DNA from 4 places in the Peribacillus suis genome. Region 1 is predicted to be linked to each of the others. Evidence: riboswitches for the same ligand, from Rfam matches in the RefSeq annotation. Region 1 holds a riboswitch; each other region holds the start of a gene.
The links. A riboswitch is a leader RNA that binds a small molecule or an ion and turns the genes downstream of it on or off. The one in region 1 is predicted to bind cobalamin.
Positions count from the first base shown of each region.

Region 2: linked by a shared signal. The riboswitch ahead of AC503W_RS20165 (helical backbone metal receptor) and the one ahead of AC503W_RS01830 (cobalamin adenosyltransferase family protein) in region 1 are both predicted to bind cobalamin.
Region 3: linked by a shared signal. The riboswitch ahead of AC503W_RS04450 (ribonucleoside-diphosphate reductase subunit alpha) and the one ahead of AC503W_RS01830 (cobalamin adenosyltransferase family protein) in region 1 are both predicted to bind cobalamin.
Region 4: linked by a shared signal. The riboswitch ahead of AC503W_RS04770 (hypothetical protein) and the one ahead of AC503W_RS01830 (cobalamin adenosyltransferase family protein) in region 1 are both predicted to bind cobalamin.

Region 1 covers NZ_CM182019.1:358,684-363,178, reverse strand. The annotation lists gene AC503W_RS01840 (DUF58 domain-containing protein) at 1-1,117, opposite strand, end outside; gene AC503W_RS01835 (AAA family ATPase) at 1,117-2,073, opposite strand; cobalamin riboswitch at 2,262-2,481, shown strand; gene AC503W_RS01830 (cobalamin adenosyltransferase family protein) at 2,644-3,189, shown strand; gene AC503W_RS01825 (ABC transporter substrate-binding protein) at 3,193-4,143, shown strand; gene AC503W_RS01820 (VWA domain-containing protein) at 4,282-4,495, opposite strand, start outside.
Region 2 covers NZ_CM182019.1:4,116,297-4,120,791, forward strand. The annotation lists gene AC503W_RS20160 (FecCD family ABC transporter permease) at 1-425, opposite strand, end outside; gene AC503W_RS20165 (helical backbone metal receptor) at 388-1,353, opposite strand; cobalamin riboswitch at 1,520-1,697, opposite strand; gene AC503W_RS20170 (ABC transporter ATP-binding protein) at 1,819-2,667, opposite strand; gene AC503W_RS20175 (FecCD family ABC transporter permease) at 2,664-3,662, opposite strand; gene AC503W_RS20180 (ABC transporter substrate-binding protein) at 3,677-4,495, opposite strand, start outside.
Region 3 covers NZ_CM182019.1:904,261-908,755, forward strand. The annotation lists gene AC503W_RS04445 (ribonucleotide-diphosphate reductase subunit beta) at 1-683, opposite strand, end outside; gene AC503W_RS04450 (ribonucleoside-diphosphate reductase subunit alpha) at 726-3,020, opposite strand; cobalamin riboswitch at 3,158-3,339, opposite strand; gene AC503W_RS04455 (manganese-dependent inorganic pyrophosphatase) at 3,628-4,495, shown strand, end outside.
Region 4 covers NZ_CM182019.1:967,848-972,342, reverse strand. The annotation lists gene AC503W_RS04790 (YheC/YheD family endospore coat-associated protein) at 1-939, shown strand, start outside; gene AC503W_RS04785 (YheC/YheD family endospore coat-associated protein) at 990-2,132, shown strand; gene AC503W_RS04780 (YheE family protein) at 2,193-2,396, shown strand; gene AC503W_RS04775 (hypothetical protein) at 2,455-2,646, shown strand; gene AC503W_RS04770 (hypothetical protein) at 2,676-2,900, opposite strand; cobalamin riboswitch at 3,129-3,330, opposite strand; gene AC503W_RS04765 (MBL fold metallo-hydrolase) at 3,426-4,247, opposite strand.

The sequences.
Region 1 (4,495 bases):
TTCCACGAGCCAACGCCACCGACTTCGCACGTATTTCCTCACCCGTGAAGTCTCCCTGACTTTTCACGCAAAATACAGTCATCGCTTTATTTCCGGTAAATGCATTCCAACCTTCTATCTTTTCCATCGTTAATTCGGACACAATGAATATTACAGAAGCGTTTGATGGTACAACTCCCTTGTTCTTCTTTCCATTCCAGACGCTTGTATGTGTGGCCCTTGATTTTGCAAAACGGTAAAAGAGTCTTCTCCTCTGTTTACTGCCTCCTTTAGCCGGTACGACCTCCATTGATCCCGTACTGGTTAACCCAACATCCATACCCTTCTTTATCAAGGCATGCACCAAAGAGGCCGCAAGTACGATAGCTTCTTCGAAGAAGGGAGAGGCGTACTCATCAAGCATAATAAATACATCGCGGTTTTTCTGCACTTCAAATTCCTTCGTCATGATTTCACTTGTTCGGGCCGTTGCCTTCCAATTTATCCAGGATAATTGATCACCCGGCTGATACTCCCTGATTCCGGACACGACCGAATGTTCCCGCTGTATTTTTTTCGTCGTACCAACTTGTCCTTGATCGAAGACATGCTCCAACTGTTTATAATTCAACTCCTGATAAGCCGGGAAAACGGTGAGTTTTAAAGGGGCATGCACTGTCGCTTCTTTTTCATAGAGTCCAAAGAAGTCCCCTATTTTGAAGCGAACCGATTGGATGACATGTTCTCCTCTTGGCAGATTCTCCAGGGTATATGTCAATTGGAAGGATTGCTTAAATCCTGGAAAAACCAATGTTTTCTTTTCCAGTTCCATCGGCAAATCCTCTTCTACCACCATATATAAAAGAGGCAGTCTGTTTTTCCGGGAGAATACCAATGTCATATCTACCGACTCTCCGGCCTGGCATTCGTGTTTACTAATTCTTCTCTCCACTTCAAAAGCCTGAAGTGGATAAAACAGCAGAATCATAGAGTACGCACCGAACGGCAAAAAGGTATAGAAAATGAACCAACTGATAAACCCGCCTTGAAACATCGCAAAACAAAAGGAAATGAGCATAAGTACTATGATCCCACAGACATTCCTGTTTTTCTTCAGTATGGTAAGCACATTCCGCATTAGGTCACGGCCCTCTTCACGGGTACCTGCGTCGTAGCCACTACCTCATGTATCACCATGTCAGCATTCACCCCCGAGTAATTCGCTTCCGGATTAAGGATTAGCCGATGGGTAAAAACGAACGGTACCAAATGCTGCACATCATCAGGTAAAACGTAATCCCTTCCCTTTAGGAGCGCATAGGCTTGGGCTGCCTTCATTAGGGCAATCGATCCACGTGGGCTCACCCCAAGATATACACTTTCATGCTTACGTGATTGATTGGCTAACTCGACGATATACGTCTTTATCGTATCATCCACGATCACGGCCTTTGCCTCTATCTGCAAATCTATCAGTTCCTCTAACGAAATCACGGATTCCAATTCTTCAATCGGAGCCGTATATTGGGCCCGATGCAACACTTCTATCTCTTCTGCCACTTCCGGATACCCCATCTTCATTTTCAATAAAAAACGATCTAGCTGTGCTTCTGGAAGTGGGTATGTGCCTTCGTAATCAATTGGATTTTGAGTGGCCATGACGAAAAACGGTTGTTCCAGTTTCCTTGTCACACCATCCACCGTCACGCTTGCCTCTTCCATTCCTTCAAGTAGGGCGGATTGCGTTTTCGGTGATGTCCGATTAATTTCATCGGCCAAAATGATATGGCCCATGATTGGCCCCGGTCTAAAGATGAACTCTTGTTCCTTCGGATTGAAAATCGATACCCCCGTTACATCGGACGGTAGCAAGTCAGGCGTGAATTGAATCCGTTTGAAATCCGCCCCGATGGACTTCGCTAGCGCCCTGACCAAGACGGTCTTCCCCACGCCCGGGACATCTTCCAATAAGACATGTCCACCAGAAAGGAGCGCCACAAGACTTAGTTCTGCTATATCTCTTTTTCCAATAATGACCTTTTCAATGTTTTCCAAAATCATATCCAGTTTCTGATTCACTTGTTTATAAACCATTCTCTACCTCCCATGATTATGTAAATCACTCATGCTTAACCCTTATTTATTCGACACCCATTTTACATTAACCTCCAATTTATCCTTACAAAGTGAGTTTACTAGAATAATACCCCTATAAAAGAGATTTCTTGAAATTTTTTCACTATTTAAGTAATTAATTATGATAGACTGGTACTAAGTGAATATAAACCTTGCAGAAAATAGGTGCTGACTTGTCAGCTTAATAGGGAATTCGGTGTAAAACCGAAGCTGTTTCCGCAACTGTAAGTGCTAATGAAATAAGAAATATGCCACTGTTTGTGAATGAATCCGCACGCACGATACCATTCATTCAATCCAAATGGGAAGGTTCTTAGAGTAAAATGATGCACGAGCCAGGAGACCTGCCTTTTTTTTATCGTATTTTGCTCTTCGGAAGTTAGGAGGATTGTACGGCAATCTTCCATCTTTTTTTCCGTTCGAGATACATAGATGATTGTTTGCCGACCAATACCTTTGGTCGGCTTTTTCTTTTGCGCCGAAAAGCAATACGAAGGTCATTCACATTATTAAAAAGGAGGAAAAATTATGGCAAAGAAGGATGCCCGCTTTTTATGCTACCCATTTATGCGCGAATCAGTTTCAAGCGTTGATTATGAAATTCGCACCGATTCATTGACGACTCAAATGGGACTGGCAGCGTCGTTCACGAAAGAGATTCCTGAAGTCTACAGGGATTTAATGGAACTGTTGCCGATGGCTTATCATTTAAATGGTTCTGCCCGGGGGAAATTGGCCATAACCGAAGACGGTCTAAACCGCCTAAGTGAAATCTATGACTATTATGTCGCGGAAGTGGAAGAACGCATCGAAACATTTGTGCTACCCCAAGGATCGACGGCAGCCTGTATTTTGCATACTTGCCGTAGTGAAGCCAAGAAATCCGTCCGTACCTTGCATAAAGTCAGTACGGAAAAAGATGTGCCCGCGATACTTTTTGATTATGCTCATTTGCTTGCCAATGTTCTATTCGTGATGGCTGTCTATGTCAATAAACAACTGGGTCGCGAAGAGATTCCCTTTATCAGCAAATCTTATCCAACCAAAACGATGAAAAAGAAAATGGAGGAATAAAACATGATAAGAACAGTAAGATCCAGTTGGATTGCCCTTCTGATGGTCGCCCTTTTCCTTACAGGATGTGCCTCGAATGATGATCAGAAATCGCTAGAGAAAAAAGATCCTGCAACAACTGAAGAAGTCAAATCCTATACCGTCACTGATGATAGCGGAAAAGAAATCACATTTGATAAGGTTCCGGAAACGGTCATTTCACTTCAACCCAGTAATACGGAGATTTTATATGCCCTTGGTGTAGGGAATAAGGTGATTGGAGCGACGGATTTCGATAACTATCCTGAGGAAGCTAAAGATGTCGAGCGTGTCTCTGATTCGATGACGATCAATTCCGAAAAAATCATCTCTTTGAAACCGGATGTTATCATTGCCTATACAATAGGCGATGAAGCAGCATTAAAGCCGCTTGAAGATGCGGGAATCCCCATTTTCATTATTAAATCAGCAGTGACCTTTGATGATGTATATAGTGATATTGATCAAATTGCCAAAGTCATGGGCGTAACGGACAAAGGGGAAGACCTAGTCAAAAACATAAAAAAACAAATCAAAGATGTTGAAGAAAAGGTGGCAAGTGTCGATTCTAAAGAAAAAACATATTTCGAAATCAGCCCTTCTCCGGAAATCTATACAGCGGGAGCTGAAACCTTCCAACAAGAGATCTTGGCGTCTGCCGGTATCGAAAATATCTTTGCCGACCAAAAGGGCTGGGCGAAAATAGCAGATGAAGAAGTCGTCAAGCGCAACCCGGATGCCATCATTACAACCGTAGGCTATGTGGACAATGCTGTGGATGAAATCAAATCTCGTAAAGGTTGGAAAGATGTCAGCGCCGTGAAGGAAGACCAAGTATATCAGCTTAACGAAGACGTCATGTCACGTCCCGGACCGCGTATCGGAGAAGCCGTAGAACTAACTGCAAAGACCATATATCCGCAATTATTCAAATAAAGACACACTCAAAAGGGGTAATTACGCCGAAATCGTATATATAATAAAAGGCGGAAACGTTGATTTAACAACATTTCTGCCTTTTATTTTGTGCATGAATCCTCTTGAAAGAGGGCTATTAGACAGCCCCTTTGATTATTAATCTTTATATTTCTCTTTCATTTCTTCTTCTTTCTTTTTAATTGATTCTTTTAAACCCTCCCCTTCATTTTTCACTGTCGTGTTCAATTCTTCATATTTTTCGTCATAATACTCTTTTATTATTTCACGGCGTTGTTTGACTAAACTGCGAGCTTCCTCCCAAGTCTCATAATTTATTTGTTTCTTATCCTTTAAATAACTCGTAGCCTCA
Region 2 (4,495 bases), 460 kb from region 1:
ACGCTTAATGTAGGCAGTGTATATAGGCCAAAAAACGGCAGTGACAAATTCAAAAACAACGTTAATACTGCACCAAGCGAAGCCCCTGAGGATATTCCCAGGGTATAGGGGTCAGCTAGGGGATTCCTGAGCAATCCCTGAAATGCTGCCCCTGCTATTGCAAGGGATGCCCCAACCAAACCTGCAAGCACGACCCTCGGCAGGCGGATGTTCATCACGATATTCGTCAGTGTCCCATCCGGTTCCATGGCCAGGGGCAAATGAAGGACTTCCTTGCCAATGATTTGCAAAAGCACTGGTATCGGAACGGAAACCGATCCTAAGGAAATACCGATCAATATCGAAATAACCAAAAATGATAGGGCAAATACATAGGCCAATGCCCGTTTAGTTTTTAAATACGTTCGGATAGACTGATTTGGCAAGTTCCTCTACTCCCTCTATAAGCCTAGGACCGGAACGAGTGACAATATCTGAATGGACATCGAAAACCTCACCATTCTTAACTGCCTGAATGTCGGCCCATCCATTTCTTCCCGTTACCTCTTTGACTGGATCTCCTGTGTAATAACCATAGGTTGTAATGATGACATCCGGGTTGGCCGCTATCATCGACTCTTCATCGAGTTTTACCCAGCCATCCAATTCACCTGCGACATTATCCGCTGAAATGATGTCCAGCATTTCATCCATGAAAGTATTTTTTCCCGTTGTATAGATTTCAGGTGACGGTGAAACCTCTACAAAAACACTTTTTCTATCCTCACTCTTGATTGCCTTAGCCTTTTCTTTGATCTTTTCCAGCTTGGTCTGCATCGTCTTGACGATTTCCTTTGCCTTATCCAGTTCCCCTATTGCCGTTCCAATCATCTCAATAGACGTATACACTTCTTTAAAGCTTTTGGCATCATTCACGATTAGAACTGGAATACCCGCATCCTTAAGCTGTTGGATTCCTTCTTTGGAATTATGGGCACTCTCATGAGCAAGAACGATATCAGGCTGCAAGGCTAAAATCATCTCTGTATCTATTTCCATTCCACCTATCTTCTGAATATCTTTCGTTTCTTCCGGGTAATTGTCATTTTCAGACACTCCAATCACTTTCTCACCCGAACCTAGCGCAAAGACCGCTTCTGTATTACTTGGGATTAATGAAACAATTTTTTCTGGTTTCTGCTCGATGGTGACTTGGTTACCCACTGCATCTTGTAACGAAAGCGGGAAGCCCTGGTTAACAGCTTGTTTTGTCGACTGGTTTTCTCCTGTTCTATCCTGGGAGGCATCGCTACAGCCAACCAGTGTACCGACCATCAATCCCATCACAAGCATGAAACTATATATCTTCCTCATCTTAAAACCTCCATCATTTTTGAGTTCATTTCTGGACCTTCACACATGTGTTGCGAATATCAAAAGACATACAAAAAAGCATCCCCCATCAAAACGGAGGATGCATGTATGGCAACGGAACAAAAAAGGGACATAGCTCTGCCACACACCTCCCCATCCGCGTGGTTACCGGTGTACAATTTTGGCAGGTCTCCTGGCTCATGGTCATTGCTAACGGCACCTTCCCATATTATTCATACAGTGGTATACATCCGTTAACTCCCATTTACAGTGGCGCGACCGCGTTGGCATTTCACCAACTTCCCTTTCAAGTCCTTACAGACACCAAATTGTTCATATGTATATAATTTCACTGCCTTTCATTATACACCATTTAGGAAATCGTATTATATGATATTTCAGATTACTTTAAATTAAGATTTGGAACGCAAAAAGGCAACCATCACATGGCTGCCTTCTATAGCTTTAGATGTCACTATTAAAACGGCATGTACTTTGATCACGTAAAAGACCTAGATCTTTCGGCACCATCGTTTCAATCAAAAAGTCATCCTCTTCCTCATAAATGATTTTCTTCATTTCGATTCCGAAGTACTCTTTCATCCGGGCTTCCGTCATCACTTCGCGGACTTCGCCATACACCACACGCTTTTCCTTGGCAGTCATTAAAACATGGTCAGCCAAGTAGAATGCGTGGTTCGGATAATGCGTGTTTATGATACAAGAAATGTTCTTCTCTTTCGATAACCGCTTTAGTGTCTGTAAAATCACGATTTGCTTTTGAATATCAAGATGCGATTCTGGCTCATCAAGAATCAATACATCCGGGTCCGATACAAGCGTCCGGGCAATCAAGGCCAGCTGCAATTCCCCACCACTGACGGAATTACAGGACTTTTTGGCAAGGTGAGCAATGCCAACCATTTCAAGAGCAGCGATGGCAGCCTCCCGGTCCTTTGCAGAAGGCTGGGACAGCGTACTGATATAAGGCGCCCTTCCCATAATGACAAGCTCTTCCAAAGTAAATCCGAAAACCATTTTATGTGCCTGAGGAACATAACCGATTCGTTTCCAGATCGTTTTGCGTGATAGCGCAGTAAGCGGCTTTCCGTCGATGAGCGTTTGACCCTTTTTCCAATCAAGAAGGCCGGTAATACACTTCAGCATCGTGGTTTTACCGGCACCGTTCGGGCCAAGGATCGCCATGATTTCTCCGTCATTCAACGAAAAGTCAATGTCGGTCTGGTAAAGAAAAGGAGCTTTCTCTCTTTTTTTAGCATAGAAAAAATTCCCTCCCTGCACCTCGATTTTCATGACCAACCACCTCCTGTCTTTCTAAGTAGAATCGCAAAAAATGGTGCGCCGATAATGGCTGTCAATATCGATAGCGGAATTTCCGTAGCCGTTACAGAACGTGCCAGGTTATCGATCAGGAGTAAATAGGCACCACCAATCGATAGGGATACCGGTAAGACAAGTTGATTGTTGTTCCCGACGAGCATTCTTGCCACATGAGGGATAATCAGTCCTACCCAGCCGATGATACCGGCTATCGCTACAGATGAAGCCGTAATTAACGTCGCACCAAGAATGACCGTCCACTTCAATCTAGTGACCGGGATACCTAGCGATTTTGCTTCATCCTCAGGTAAGGTCAGTAAATTGATTCTCCAGCGTAGTGAATATAAAATCAAGATGCCGACAAGGATGATTGGTCCACCCACATATAAATCCTTGTATGTGGCCGTTCCAAGGCTTCCCATTAACCAGTATGTGATGGCTGGCAGCTTTTCTTCAGGGTCGGCGACAAACTTAATTAACGAGATCAACGCTTGGAAAAGGGCGGAGGTGACAACCCCAGCCAAAACAAGCATGAAGACCGGTGAATCTTTTTTGCCGCTGATTATGAACGTGAAAACGATGGCGGCTAAACCACAGCCAAGTGCCAAGACTTGAGATGCAAAACCATGTCCCAATAATAAAATCCCAAGGGAAGCACCGAACCCAGCACCTGCAGACACTCCTAGGATATCGGGACTGACCAAGGGGTTGCCGAACATCCCTTGGAAAGAGGCGCCTGCAATCGATAGGCCCGCACCGATTAACAAGGCCAGTAAAATTCGTGGCAGACGTATTTGAAGGACCACTGTTTCTTCCATCTGTGTCCATGTTGGCTCGATTGGAAACACGGTTGAAAGCAATATTTTAATTTGAGTCCCTAAGTCCATTCCAAAGCGTCCGATGCTCAATGATAGGAGAACCATCGCAATGGGCAATATCCAGAAGAGGACCGTTTTCCATTTTTTCATTTTCATTCCCTACTTTACTGTTTTGCGGCTTCGGAAGATGGGTGAAGAATGTTCTCTACTTGTTCTTCCGTTACATCATAATCATAGAACTCTGAGTAGTAATCCGTGATTTCATCCTTCATATCATAATCAAATAGCTCGGGATGATTTTTCTGAGCCATCCATTTTAACATAAGAGGTGCATCACCGCTTGGAGGGAACCATCTATAGATGCCCAGCGGAATTTTATATACATTTCCTTCTTGTACAGCACTGACCTGACTCCAATCTTGTCCGTTCACTGTATTGTTCGTTAGGTCTTCAGGCTGAGTTGTCGAAAAGTTCGTAATGTAGATGATATCCGGGTTCCATTTGTAGATTTGTTCCATATTGACTTCTTTTGTTCCTGTAACTTCTTCTGCTGCTATATCATAGGCCCCTGTAGCATTTAACCATTGGTTACTAAAGAAGTTCTTCCCACCGACCATGATGCTTTTATCACTGTGCTGATAGAGGATCAATGCTCTAGGCTTGTCTTTATCCTTAATGCCATCTAATTTCTTATCCAATTCGGCTTGAACGGCTTGGCCTTTTTCCAAGAACTTGTCCGTTCTTTCGGTAGTGCCCGTAATTTCCCCAGTCAGTTCCAACCAACTGTTGAAGGTAGCCAATGGCTCCGCAGCTGCTGCATCCATAGGGTTGAGTGCCACAACCGAAACACCTGCATCTTCTAATTTGTTTATGGACTTTTGGTCCTGTGCTTTTTCAAAGTAAAGTTGCGGATTGACTTTCATCAATTCTTCCACGTTCACTTCGCCATTTTTAATGAATGATGTATCTGCCTTTAAAATATC
Region 3 (4,495 bases), 550 kb from region 1:
CCAATGAAATCGAAATGGACCATTTCATCGCGATGAATATAGGAAATCATCGTTGCCGAACCGGTCATCAGGTTTTGACGGCCCAGATTGTAGTAGAAGGCGAAAGCCAGGTAAAAATAGATCCCTTCAAGGTTCGTGGAATGGATGAGCGCCTCGAATAAGTGCTGAGGGCTAGGATCGTCCACGAATGTTTGGTAGGCATCCACGATCGGTTGGTTCCGCTTGATCACTTCCGGGTGTTCTTTGATCCGGTTAAAAAGCTGTTTTTGCTTGCCGACAGGAATCAAGGAAGCAAGGATGTAAGAATACGATTCATTATGAATGGATTCCTGCTGGGCCATGTTGGCGAGGATCGCCTTTGCTGCCGGATCCTTGATGTATCGAAGGATTTCCACTAAAGTCGGTGTCTGCAGGCTGTCCATCCCGGCAATCATCGTGAGGATGTCGAGGAAAGCGTCCTGGATATCCTCATCCAATTCACCCCACTGCTTTTTATCCTGAATCATGTTCACACTCGATGGCTTCCAAAAATTGTTGATGAGCTGTGTATAGGTATCATAGAATTTTTCATACTGAATGTCGTTCCAAAGGAGAAAGCCTGAAGCTTCTCCTTTGAAAACGCCGGTTGCCTTGGTAGGATGGGTTGGTTCGAGCATCCTGATTTTCTTGATATGGTTTGTCATCTGTAAAATCTCCTTCAATAAAGTAAATTCCATTCCCACTCGTTAACTGGAGCAGCTCTCACAGGCATTGTCGTATTCGGATGAAGTGGAACGAAGATAATAAGTCGATTTCAATCCGCTTTCCCATGCTGTTAGGTGGATGTCCAATAACACTTTAGCCTTGATCGTGTTTTGTACATACAGGTTGAAGCTGATGGCTTGGTCGATATGACGTTGACGTGCTGCATTTTGCCTGATGCTTTCCTTTTGGTCCAAATGGAAGCGCGTTTTTTTATAGTATTCATACGTAGTGGGCGTCAATCCAGGCGCTGTCACTTTAAATTTGAAGTTTTTCTTTTCTTCATAAAACTCGATTTCATATAACGGGTCGATGCCATCCGTGGAATGACCGATTTTGGCAGTCGATGAATTGGGGGCGATTGCCATTAAATAGCCGTTTCGTGTACCATACTGCTTTACTTCTTCTTTTAATTCCAACCATTTTGGATCTCTATAGTCACGAAGGTCGAAATACTCCCCCGTTTGCCAATCGGACCCTTCGAAGTATGGGTAGGTTCCTTTTTCCTTGGCCAATTCATTGGATGCTTTAATGGTTAAATAAGCGATTTTCTCATATAAGGTATCGGCGTACTGAACGGCTTCATCGGACTCCCAGTAGATATTTTGCGTCGCCAGTAAATGATGCCACCCGAAAGTTCCTAAGCCGATGGAGCGGTAGCGTTTATTCGAAATGGAAGCTTGCTTGACCGGTAAGGTATTCACGTCAATGACGTTATCGAGCATGCGGATCTGAATCGGGATCAGTCTCTCCAATACATCGCTGTTCACCGCGCGAGGCAGGTTGATGGAAGAAAGGTTACAGACAACGAAATCCCCGCTTTTGCGAACTACGACGACATCGCCATCTTCCGTTTCATATTCGTCGGTGATCGTTGAAGGGCTTAAGTTCTGGGCGATTTCCGTACAAAGGTTAGAACAATAGATCATCCCTTTATGCTTGTTCGGGTTCTTTCTGTTCACTTCGTCCCGGTAGAACATATAGGGTACGCCTTCTTCTAATTGTGAAATCATGATACCTTTCATAATGTCCATCGCTTTGATTTTCTCGAAACTATAGCCTGGAAGTATGCCATTCTCCGCCGCCTCTACAGCAAGGGCGTAATGGTCCCTGAAACTGCCTTCCCCTTTTTTCTCGTCATAAAAATCTTCGAGGGAGAACCCAAGGGTTTGCTTCACGGTATGCGGGTCGAAGAGATACCAATCTTTCCGGTCACGCACGGCTTCCATGAATAAATCGGGGATGCAGACGCCCGTGAAGATGTCATGCGCCTTTAAGCGGTCGTCGCCGTTTTGCGTCTTCAAGTCAAGGAAGCTCATGATGTCCTTATGCCACGCATCCAGATAGATGGCGATTGCGCCTTTACGTTGCCCCAATTGATCGACGCTGACGGCCGTTTGGTTAAAGAGGCGAATCCAGGGAGTCGTGCCTGAACTGTTACCGGAAAAACCGCGGATATCAGAACCAAGCGAACGGATTTTCCCGACATATAGACCAACGCCGCCCCCGAACTTGGAAACTTTTGCGGCATCATAGTTTGATTGATAAATTCCGTCGATGGAATCCTCGATTGCATCGATGAAGCATGAGCTCAATTGCCCGTGTGTCTTTCCGGCATTTGAGAGGGTAGGGGTCGCTACCGTCATATATAGGTTCGACATTGCCCAGTAGGCTTCTTTAACAAGCTGCAGTCGGTGTTCCGTTTTTTCCAGTCTCATGATTTCCATGGCAATGATCATGAAGCGCTCCTGGGGAAGTTCATAGACCTTGTCTTTTTTTGGACGGGCCAAGTAGCGATCATTCAAAAGATAGATTCCGATATATGAAAATAGTTTATCTTTTTCCGGATCGATGACCGAACCCAATTCTTCGATTTCCGTTTTTGTGTAGGAGTCGAGAAGCTCTGCTTTATAAACAGGGTAACGTTGGCCTTCATGCTGCTGAGAGAGTTCTTGAATCAATTCATAGAAAGGTCCATAGTTCCGGCCTTCATAGCCCCGGTTCTTTTGGGCATCACGATACATGGTATTCAATAGTTCCCTTGCGGCGACGAATGTCCAGTCCGGGGCATCGATATCGACACTTTCAAGTGCAAGCTGGATCAACTTTTTCGATGTTTGTTCTTCTGAAGCATCACCATTTCGATCGAGCCATTTAGTAAAACGCTTTTTGAACTTTTCCATATCAAGACGGCCTTCGAAATCCTTGGATAACATGTCCAGCTGGATTGAATTTGTTTCTGTGTCATCTTTTATGGTAGGGTTATATGTTTGAGTCATAAATGTTCCTCCTCTTAAATGTACGCGAATAAAAAAAAACCGCCCAATAAATTGAGCGGATCAAACGATAGGATAAAAGAGCCATGAAAAAATAGCCATTACACTATCGTTTCATCATCTCAATCCCCGAAGAATAAGAAACTTGAAAAAACCAGGCAGGTCTCCTGACTCATGATCATCCTACTTTGAGTCCTTCCCGTATAGAGAGCTATACAGTGGTTTTCTCATTTCGTCACATTTACAGTTGCGGGGACAGTTCCGGGTTCACACCGGATTCCCTTTTCAGCCATCTCTGGCACCTTGGTTAATAATTCTATATATAGTTATTTATGTTGTTATAAAAGTCAATATCTAGTATGTATGCTTATATTATCGTAAGCCATCCATGCTGATAATTCAACATATATATTTGTGAAAAACTGATTCATATCTATTGACAAGGTCGGATAAAGGAAGAGGATGATGAAAGAATATAGGGAGGAATACAAAATTCCATCGCGGAATGTCAGGGTTTTTGTGTTAAAATAAATTGCATAGCAAAACTAGGGATTCTGATTATGAAAAGAAAAATCCCTGCCAAATCATTTAGGAAAAAGGAGAAAAAATCGTGGAAAAAATATTAGTTTTTGGACATAAGAATCCGGATACCGACACTATCTGTTCAGCAATCGCTTATGCTGACCTAAAAAAACAGCTGGGCATCCAAGCTGAACCTGTTCGTCTTGGTGAAGTGAATGGCGAAACACAATATGCGTTGGACCAATTTAAATTCGAAGCACCCCGCCTTGTTGAAAAAGTGGCTGGGGAAGCGGATGGCGTGATTTTAGTCGATCACAACGAACGCCAGCAAAGTGCCGAAGACATCGACCAGGTACGCGTATTGGAAGTCATCGACCATCATCGTATCGCTAATTTCGAAACAAGTGATCCTTTATATTACCGGGCAGAACCAGTTGGCTGCACGGCTACTATTTTAAATAAGATTTATAAAGAAAACGGAATTGAAGTGCCTAAAGCCATTGCAGGACTTATGCTTTCAGCCATCATTTCCGACTCTTTATTATTCAAATCGCCTACTTGCACAGAGCAAGACGTCGCAGCTGCTATGGAATTAGCGGAAATTGCCGGCGTGAATGCTGAAACATATGGCTTGGAGATGCTAAAAGCGGGTGCTGACTTGAGTGACAAAACCATCGATCAGCTCATCACACTTGATGCAAAAGAATTTTCAATGGGAACGGCAAAAGTTGAGATTGCTCAAGTGAATGCTGTTGACCCGAATGAAGTGCTTGCAAAGCAATCAGAAATTGAAGCAGCGATTCATGCAGTTATTGCCGCGAAAGAATTGGATTTATTCTTATTCGTCGTAACGGATATCTTAACGAATGATTCCGTTGCCTTGGCTCTAGGAGCATCAGCGGATGCAGTGGAGAAAGCGTATAACGTAACATTGAATAAGAACATTGCTGTATTGG
Region 4 (4,495 bases), 610 kb from region 1:
GAGAAGGAAAACTGGCAGATCAATGAATTCCCTTTTCCCAACGTCGTATATGACCGGCTTCCCAACCGAATGACGGAAAACCGTGAGGGGCCAAAGGAAGTGAAGCAAAAGTTCCAAAAGGAATATAAGATTCCTTGGTACAATCCTGGTTTCTTCAATAAATGGGATGTTTACGAACGGTTGAATGCGGATGATCGGGCTTTGCCATTTTTACCGGAGACCTACCCTTTTCAATCTCTATCCGTCGTCGAGACGCTTCTGTCGCATTATCGCCAAGTCTATATCAAACCCATTCATGGTAGCCTTGGCCTCGGCATTCATCAAATTCTGTATGATAAGCATGAAAATGTCTACTATTGCCGGTATAAAAATGAGGAACAGGAAAACAAATTACAAAAGTTTTCCACACTCGAATCCATCCTCAAACATGTATTTCATAATCGACCGCTTGAGAACCTGATCGTTCAACAAGGCATCCCGTTAATCCGCTCTTCAAAGCGGCCAGTGGATTTCAGGGTCCATACGAACAAGGACAGCAATGGGGTTTGGCAAGTGACGGCCATCGCCGCAAAAGTTTCCGGGGCTGGCAGTGTGACGACCCATATTAAAAGCGGCGGGGTCATCAAGACGGTTGCCGAACTATACGGAGATGACGAAGAAGCTAAACGGATCGAGGAAAAGCTATCAGAAGCCGCTCTTATATTAAGTGAAAGCATCGAGGAGCACCTAGATGGCATCATAGGAGAAATCGGCTTCGATTTCGGATTGGATAAAAAAGGGCAAGTATGGATGTTCGAAGCTAATTCTAAACCAGGCCGTTCTATCTTTTCCCATCCAAAGTTAAAGGAATTTGAACTTTTAACCAGGAAGCTCAGCCTTGATTATGCCATTTATCTTACCGAACAGACGATTTCACAAACGATTGGTACACAGAAATGAACATTTTTTATGATGTTCCCTCTGAGAGATGGAGCCATAACGAGGAAGATATGCAGCTATATGCGGGAGCCGCGAATGAGGAAATCCCTTTTAAGCAGGACACCCAGGATCAGACACTTTTTCCGATTACTTTATTTCCGGGAAACCGGGTGCTAGTCGTTGGTATCTTGACCTCTCTAGATCCAAAGAAGGAATCAGGTATAGGGGGGAATTTGACACTTTTTCAGAATTTATCTCAATATTTATCGAATCATGGGATATTGGCCTATGTATTCACGGTTGAATCCTTGCTTTCCAACTACATGAAAGGCTTCATCTTTTCTCCACAAACGAACACATGGAATGAGGTAAAATTACCACTGCCCGATATCGTTTATAATCGCATTCCCAAAAGGGGATTCGAAGCATCGGAAAGTTTTCAAGAACTCCTTTCCTTTTTTAAAGAACATCGTATCACTTTATTCAACCCTCATTTTTTAGATAAGTACTTGATGTACGAAGCATTGACGGAAGATGGATCTCTAGCCCGCCATCTTCCATCGACCATAGACCTATCCGACCCTACCCAACTAGCGGACTTCTTACATTTCCACAAACATATTTATTTGAAACCATGCAAAGGAAGCCAAGGTAAGGGCATCTACACCCTGCTAGAAAAACCTGATGGCACCCTCCAATTCAATAGCCTGAAACATCAGGAATTGTATTCTGATTTCTCCGCGTTTTGGGAAGCCAATAAGGCGTCGCTCAAAAAGAGGGGGTATCTGGCCCAACGAGCGGTCATTCCAAAGAAACTGAATGGACACCGATACGATTACCGTATTCTTGTTCATTATGAAAATGGGTTTTATAAAGTGACCGGCAAGGGCGTGAGGATGTCGCAAACCCAGGAAATCACAACCCATACACCAAGGGGGGGAAAGCTTTTTCCCTATCAGCAGCTACAAACGAGGCCGTTAAACAGGAAGTTGGCGAACATTGCGCAAAGATGTGGAATCATCCTCTCCAGGAAGTTTGGCTTTCTTGGGGAATTCTCCATTGATATCGGGGAAGATACATCCGGTGCTCTATTCATTTATGAAGTCAATTCAAAACCCATGCAATTTGATGAAGAGGAAATTGAAGCGAGCCGCCTACTACATTTAAAAAACCTGTTCATTGAATTAACTTTTCCGAATCACATAAGAAAATAACCTCCATCCTGCTTTTTCCATTATAATGAAATGAGAAACAGCGATATGGAGGTTATACATATGATTACGCATTTTCAATGGAAGCCGTTGCACAAGAATTTACCTGGCTGGAAGATTTCCTTTTACTTCAATAAATTGGCCGTCCAAGCCCTCTATCATAAAGATGGGTCCATTGAGTGGTTAACCAATCCGCCTGTAGAGTCAGAGGAAGAAAAACTCAAGGGCATGATTCATGATTTAATGGTGTACCACGTGTACGACTAAATAGAATAAAGAATCCCTCTTTGGCTAACACTAATAAAAAGCCAAGGAGGGATTTCATTTGGATAAAGAAAAGATTACATTTCTGAAGGATACCGAGTATGACGGTAAGGATTCTGTATATCTCGATATCGATCGTATCATCAATGAAGGACTTGCTGGCGGAAACGTCTATGAAGCCGCGGACACCTTGAACATTGAGGAAGCCCATGACTTTCATGATGAAACGGAACCGAACATCAATAAAGATTGAAAACAAGGGCTTCCCTTATGGGCGGCTCTTTACTTGATTTCTTGATAGCCGAATATTTCTAGATTCACTTGGCTAAAGGCTCTTTCAAGATTTGCTTCGTATTCTTTCCTATCTTCTACGTTTTTGCCATGAACCTGGATTTCCTCAATCAAGCTTGCTCGGCAATCATCTAAAGATATCATTTCTTCCACACAAAAGTTACGCATGATTTGCGCTTTTAAATAGTCCGTAAAATGCTCAACTGTACCAAACAATGATATGGCCCCCTATGATAGCTGTCCTGTCTAATTAACAGGATTCTTTTTGAATATTGTCCAATATGGACTTGTAAAAAACAAAAAACAACTTCCCATTCAGAAGTTGTTAGAGTGCAAACGAAACATAACAAAAATGACCATGATTCCCCATTTTTCTACAAAAATAAGAAAGCATGTTCTTGCTAATTTTTCGCACTTAACACCCCCTATCCTCGTAGGTTTCTGGCGTTGTGCTAAAAACGGGCAGGTCTCCTGGCTCATGATCATCGCTTTTCGAACCTTCCCATCTTTTCTTGCAAAAAAGACAGTGGCATTCCTTCGAATCGCTCTCATTTACAGTTGCGGGACAGCGTCGGATTCTAACCGACTTCCCTTTTAAGCAGATAAGCTACACTTTCTTATCTGCACCCATTTCTAGACGAAATACTATTTTTCAGTTTAACTGTATCAAATTTTCACTAGGATTACAATGAGGCTCCTGCCTTGTTCTTGGGCCCTATCTATCCTCTTTCCTCTTATTCATCATTTCTTCCTGTCCTCTGAATACACCCTACTCTCTTTCAGGATCGATGTAATGATATGCTCCGAATCCCATTCATGACCGGATATCTCGATAAGCGGATACCGATTAGGCAACACGTTTTGCTGAATTTCATGGACTTCCAATCCTTGATCATGCAAACGCAGAATTTCACCGCGCAGATTTTCCAAGTAACTGAGCTTTCTTTCAAACATTTCCTTTCCGTTCGGGACATATCCGGCATGGCAGCAAAAGACCTCTTTAAAATCATACTGAAGCAGTTTCTTGATGGATTCCATGATGACCGGGATAGATTCTTCCCTTAAAACTAGCTTCGTTTTCGGCGTTACAAACAGGTCACCCGAAAACAGCATGCCATTACTATGGTTCAGGTAAACCATATGGTCCCTCGAATGCCCTGGCGTAAAGATTGGCTCCCATGTTTGAGTGCGTGAATGGACGACCCCTCCTAATGGTTCTGCCTTGAAGGCATCCCTATCTCCCCAAAAAACTCTACGGTAATCGGGATATTCTGCATCCTTTGCACAAATATCGAGGGACATCGGATGAATATAGATGGGAACGTTCCTATGTTCCTGTATCCATGCGGCCCCACCCGTATGGTCCTCATGATAATGCGTCAGCGCAACCATATCGTAATCAGCGGTTTCAAAGAATGGAGTAAGTTCCTTCAACAAGATTTTTGCCCCCGTATCAACTAACATGCCATCGGTTAAGAACACATTCACGCTCATGCCTGATTTGTTTCCTTCCGGTGTCCCTTTTACGCAAACCACATCATTTATCGTTTTCATTTCCAGCATGACTTTCCACCCCAATCATTTTTTTGGAAAAACTCATCATCCTTTATTTTCTAATTTACTTACAATAAATGTATTATCTCTCCATACTTTTTACAAGTATAATATTTTTTCTAATGATGGGAGTGATCAAAGTCCATATTCTTACGCAGACAGGCCATGTAAGATCCGGGACGTTCCGTGTAACTTAGCAAATGGCCACTATAATCTGGGCAAGTAGATCGTTCGATTCATAATCTTGATAAAATTCA